DNA from 2 places in the Vibrio sp. 2130-1 genome. Region 2 is predicted to be linked to the other one. Evidence: predicted binding sites of a transcription regulator. Region 2 holds the regulator's gene; the other holds the start of a gene.

Region 1 (3,175 bases), on a different contig from region 2:
AGTTCGCCTTGGTTAAACATCTTCCAGCCGAATTCGTTTAGGATCTCTACCACTAAGTCCTTATCATTCGATTTTTGTGCATGATGAATCGCTTGGTGTGGTGCTTTTTGTTGTAACCAAGCGATAGCAGCATTGCGGTGGAGATCTTTTTCTTGCTGAGGAATACGAGCTTGGCGCTCATGAGATAAAAACTCGCCAAATAAGTTATGGAACCGGAACCAGTTCTGTTCCCCTTCGAGCGGATAAATGAATAAGCCGTAACGGTTAAGCGATTCAATCATTCCCAGTGCATCTTCGCGTTGGGTAAGGGCAAACACTAGCTCATCATTGAAGTGGTCAAGCACGGATACTTGCATTAAAAAGTGACGAGTTTCGTGATCGAGTAAGTCAAACACTTCTTCGACCAAGTAATCCCACAAGTGCGCGTGATTGAACTGCGATACCGACTCTACAGTTTGTGCCAATGTGCGGTTTTGATGTTGGGCTTGTAATGCGATCAACTGCATCGCCGATGGCCAACCTTCAACATAGGTTCTTAGGCTGTTCGCCATGTCTTCATCAATACCATCGGCGATACGCTGGTTAAAGAAGCGAGTGGTTTCTTCGGTATCAAACGCCAACATCTCGTTGCCGATTTCGATCATTAAATCACGAACACGTAAGTTTGCAGTGCCCAGAGGCGGCGCTGCACGACTGGTTACCACAACGGTGAGGTTGTCTGGCATGTGCTTTAAGAAGAAACGCATGGATTCATGGATTTCATCATTCGTGATTAAATGGTAGTCATCAAGTACCACGTAGCACTCTTGATGAAAGTCAGCCATTTCAGCGAATACTTCGCTAAATAGGGAGCGTAAAGACGAGATCTGACGTTTTTCCGCCAGTTTTTGTGCGTTAGCGCAACTGAAGTTGGTGGCTTTGTTTAATGCTTGAAGCAGATAGTTTACAAAGCGAAAGCCGTCGTTATCGCTGTCATCAATGCTGTACCAACCGACGTTTGGCTTATCGGATAGCCACTGCGCTGCCATTGTCGTTTTTCCGTAACCTGCTGGGGATCGGAATAAAACCAATTTGTAGTAAGGCGCTTGCTGTAGTAAGTCCAACACTCGTGGGCGCACGATGGCATTGTGCAGGCGTCCTGGTCGAGTAAGCTTAGATGGAATCCACATTAGTAGTTATGTCCTTATTTATGTATACCCAAATGACTGCAACGTGATCATTCTAGTAAAGCCCCCTTGAAAGCCGTCTTACTGAATGATGTCACCAGCATCAAAAACACTGTTTGAATGCCAGATAATGTCGCTACTGTTGGGGCTTGCGTCCGTCTGAAAAACCATTCCATACGGTCACTTAGATATAAAAGCTAGCGAAAACTAGAAATAACTCACATCGCCTAATTCTAGTTTGTATAAAAAGCGTACAATCCTGTGAGCTGAGAGGGATGTTACGACATCAGAAATGTTCGTTACTTTGATCCACTTCCTAATTCTCAAGGGTTGATGGATTTACCATCAACTACGCCCTTTATTTGTGATTTTCGTCACTTAAATATCGTTTATTTCGTTAGCGTTAAGATCTCGTTGCACATGGATTACGAAAAGTTCTTCTACGCTGACCGAGTTAATGTGACCGATATTACAATTTTCACATCATCAGATGAGTGGACTATAAAAAGCGTCATGAATGGGTTTTAACCTTTCTCACATTCCATTGTGATCAAAATCACTAAGAACTGGTGCAAAGTTCACTTTGTTGAGATTTGGATCACTAACCTAGCAATGGTACCCCCTCTACGCCCTCAGCCCTCCTCCTTCAAAGGATGAGAATTAGGAGGATGTTTATTCACAGAGGTAAATGCACGATGTATGGCAGATGAATTACCAAAAGACGTGAGAATTTCGTAATGAAACCTACTCAACAAAAACAATTTGACAAGAAGTCGTTCCAAGAAAGCGTAAAGAAACACCTATCTGTAACTTACGCTCATACGATTGAAAACGCAGACAGCCGCGCATGGTACCTAGCAATGGGGCATGCTCTGGCTGAATTTACTACTCTAGATTTGCTTGCGACAGAAGAAGATCCACGCATTAAAAGTGCGAAGAGCGTTAACTACCTTTCGCTAGAATTCCTTATCGGTCGTTTGACTGGTAACAACCTAATCAGCATGGGTCTGTACGAACAAGTAACAGAAGCAATGGCTGAACTGGGTTACAACCTAACTGATCTGCTAGAAGAAGAGCGCGACCCATCATTGGGTAACGGTGGCCTTGGTCGTCTGGCTGCGTGTTTCATGGATTCATGTGCGGCACAAGAATTCCCAACTGTCGGCTATGGTTTACATTACGAATACGGTCTATTTAAACAGTCATTCAAAGATGGTCGCCAGCAAGAAGCACCTGACGCATGGCGCGGTGTAGAAGGTTACCCTTGGGAAATTGCGCGTCCAGAACTTGCGCAAGAGATCGGTTTCTACGGTCACGTTGAAGTGATTAACGAGAACGGTAAAGAAGTTCGCAAATGGGTACCAGGCATGACAGTAAGAGCAATGCCTTGGGATCTTCCAATTGTGGGTTACGAATCAGACACGGTTTACCCGCTACGTCTTTGGGAATGTCAGGCGATCGCACCATTCTCACTAGCAAGCTTTAACAATGGTGATTACTTCGAAGCTCAGCACGCACTGATCGACGCAGGTAACATCACTAAAGTGCTTTACCCGAACGACAACCACGAGAAAGGTAAAACACTGCGTCTAATGCAGCAGTACTTCCACTCAGCAGCGTCTGTACGTGACATCCTACGTCGCCACGAAGCTGCGGGCTACTCGCTAGCGGATCTACCTAAGCAAGAGACTATCCAGCTTAACGATACGCACCCAACGATTGCGATTCCTGAACTAATGCGCATCCTGATGGATGAAAAAGGTTTAGCTTGGGAAGCGGCTTGGGAAATCAGCTCTAAGACATTTGCGTACACCAACCACACGCTACTTCCAGAAGCACTAGAGACATGGCCAGAGTCGCTAATCCAGCACCTGCTACCACGTCATATGGAGATCATTTACGAGATCAACCACCGCTTCCTACAAGACGTACGTGCAATGTGGCCGGGTGATGTCGCGAAGCAACAGAAGCTTTCTATCATCGAAGAAGGTTTCCACCGCATGGTTCGC
Region 2 (3,175 bases):
CAACATTGCTGAGTTACCAGATGAAGAATACTTCGGCCCACTTCTGCAAGTGGTGCGTTACGAAGGGTTAGACAAAGCCGTGGCGCTAGCAAACGATACGCGCTTTGGCTTATCTGCTGGTTTGGTCTCAACCGACGACCAAGAATGGGAATACTTCGTTGACCACATTCGTGCAGGTATCGTGAACCGTAACCGCCAGCTCACTGGTGCAAGCGGTGATGCGCCATTTGGTGGTCCGGGGGCGTCGGGTAACTTGCGCCCAAGCGCTTACTACGCAGCAGATTACTGTGCGTACCCAATGGCATCAATGGAAGGTCAAGAGACTGTCTTGCCTGCAACATTGAGTCCAGGTGTAGCGCTATAAGTTTTAATAATAGAGTCGCAACTATGCATTGCGGCTCACCTTGCCGGCGCATCATTTAGGTATGGGTTGTAGTGATCGTTGGCAGAACACGAAAAGTGAGCAAAGACTCGGAAAAGCGTGTTGACTGACTGGCATTTACCGTCACAGGTTGATGGTTGCTCGTTCATTGTTCTGGACAACTTTTGTTGTGAACGAGCAGCCAACTTCCGCTTACCTTTAAACTCTACATCTCGTAACAAGGAGTCGTTATGACGCCCGATGTGTTATTTGAATCGCTATGGCAAGATTACATTCAACGTCTTTGCCCTTCGGCTGCTAAAGTGCATCAGCTGCTTCAAGAAGATGAGCCTCTGATTAATGATCATATAGCTTTACGTACCTTCAATATCGCGCCTCTTGGTATTGAAACTCTAGCTAAGCCATTTGTAGCTATTGGTTACAAGGCGTGTGGTGATTACGTTTTCGAAAGCAAAAAGCTGGTTGCTAAGCACTATGAGCACCCAGATCCGAAGCAACCTAAAGTATTTATTAGTGAGCTAAAAGTTGAAGAGTGCTCGTCTGAGCTACAAGAGATTGTGAAAAATTTGGTGGCACAAGTCGATGCTGACAAGCTGAACGATAGCGCATTCTTACATGGTGGACGCTTGTGGGATTTAAGCTTTGCTGATTACCAAACGTTGGCTAAAGAAAGTGAGTACGCATCTTGGCTTGCGGCGCATGGTTACGGAGCAAACCACTTCACGGTGAGCGTTAACCAGCTCAATGAATATGAAGAAGTGAAGCAGGTAAACGATCATCTGCGTACCGCTGGGTTTACCATTAATGAAAATGGTGGTGAAGTGAAGGGCACTCCTGAGGTGTTGCTAGAGCAGTCATCGACCATGGCAGATAAAGTAGCGGTTCGTTTTAGCGAAGGCACTGAAATTATCCCTGGCGGGTTTTATGAATTTGCTAAGCGCTATCCGATGGAAAATGGTGATTTGTACCCAGGTTTCGTGGCCGCTTCAGCTGACAAAATCTTTGAAAGTACGAATGGCTAAGTTTTAGGGTTAACCTGTTAAGCTTACTCATTAGTGTTCGCTGCACCCTATCTCATTTGGTCATGAGCAAATAAAAAGCCACCAATGTTGCCATTGGTGGCTTTTATAATTTTGTTCGTGTCACTCTAGTTTGAGATTAACGAGTACCGTAAACCACGATGGTTTTACCGTGAGCAGAGATTAGGTTCTGCTCTTCTAGCATCTTCAAAATACGACCTACTGTCTCACGAGAACAGCCAACAATTTGACCGATTTCTTGACGAGTGATCTTGATTTGCATGCCGTCTGGGTGAGTCATTGCGTCTGGTTGTTTTGCAAGGTTCAGAAGCGTCTGAGCGATACGACCAGTTACGTCTAGGAACGCCAGGTCACCCACTTTTTGGCTAGTTACTTGAAGACGACGAGCCATCTGCGCAGAAAGACGCATTAGGATGTCTGGGTTTACTTGGATAAGCTGACGGAACTTCTTGAAAGAAATTTCAGCAACTTCACAAGGAGATTTAGCACGAACCCAAGCTGTGCGCTCTTGGTCTTCCTCGAATAGACCAAGTTCACCAATAAAGTCTCCTTGGTTTAGGTAAGAAAGGATCATCTCCTTACCTTCTTCGTCTTTGATAAGAACCGCAACAGAACCTTTAACGATGTAGTACAAAGTTTCTGCCTTTTCGCCCGCGTGAATTAGCGTGCTCTTTGAAGGGTACTTATGAATATGACAGTGTGAAAGAAACCACTCTAATGTTGGGTCGGTTTGAGGTTTACCTAGAACCATAATATCTCACTTCCTCTGCAGGGTACGCTTGCGCTATCCATATTTTAGCTAAGCCTGAATTAGGCCTACTAGAATAAGAGCACTTTTTATATGCTGCAAGCTCTCTTGTGTTTCGGTAAGAAATAGTATCCTTTTTCGAAAACGATTTCTTGATTTTAATCGTGCCATGATTGAGATTTTGTAAGCAAAACTGTGCACATGATCACGGTATGAAAAGTAAACATCTTCGCAGGCAGGTTTTTAGCCAATTTTCCCTGTTTCGATGAGCTGTTGTAGGATAGGCCGAACTATGAGCTCCATTGCAAAGCTCATCTTACCGCCGGGTACGACAATCGTGTTGTGGCGTGACATGAATGAGCCATCAATCATGGCCAGCAGATATGGGAAGTCGACATTCTTGATACCGCGTAGGCGAATCACCACAAAACTCTCATCCAAACTAGGGATGCCTTTTGCATTAAGTGGGTTGGAAGTATCAACGGTCGGTACGCGCTGGAAGTTGATGTGAGTACGAGAAAACTGAGGAGTGATATAGTTGAGGTAATCGTCCATGGATCGCACGATTGAGTCCATTACCGCTTCACGCGAATGGCCGCGATCGCGAGTGTCGCGTACGAATTTTTGTATCCACTCTAAGTTCACAATCGGCACCATGCCAATTAAGAAATCCACATGTTGAGCAACATTAACATCACCATCCACCACGCCACCATGTAACCCTTCATAAAACAGCACGTCGCTGTTTTCGGGTAAGTCTTGCCACGGCGTAAACGTGCCTGGCATTTGATTGTAGGGAACCGCTTCGTCAAACGTGTGCAGATAACGGCGCACGCTGCCAGTGCCATCATGCCCGAACTTACGGAAAAACTCTTCTAGTCCCGGGAAGTCATTAGCTTGTGGGCCAAAGTAGCTAATGTGTCGACCTTGCTCGCGGGCTTTGCGAATTTCGATGTCCATTTCTGGGCGAGTAAAGCGATGGAAGCTATCGCCTTCAACCCATGC

The links. The regulator CRP, encoded in region 2, controls carbon source genes, mostly activating them, when cyclic AMP is high. The targets are predictions, from matches to a motif close to TGTGANNNNNNTCACA.
Region 1: a site for CRP is predicted at 1,625-1,640, ahead of R7Q09_RS12315 (glycogen/starch/alpha-glucan phosphorylase). Genes of this name have one in related genera too.

What each region holds. Positions count from the first base shown of each region.
Region 1 is NZ_JAWOUT010000007.1:53,319-56,493, forward strand. It holds gene malT (HTH-type transcriptional regulator MalT) at 1-1,169, opposite strand, end outside; gene R7Q09_RS12315 (glycogen/starch/alpha-glucan phosphorylase) at 1,904-3,175, shown strand, end outside.
Region 2 is NZ_JAWOUT010000023.1:29,581-32,755, forward strand. It holds gene astD (succinylglutamate-semialdehyde dehydrogenase) at 1-364, shown strand, start outside; gene R7Q09_RS22310 (DUF1338 domain-containing protein) at 613-1,404, shown strand; gene crp (cAMP-activated global transcriptional regulator CRP) at 1,541-2,173, opposite strand; gene R7Q09_RS22320 (phosphoribulokinase) at 2,414-3,175, opposite strand, start outside.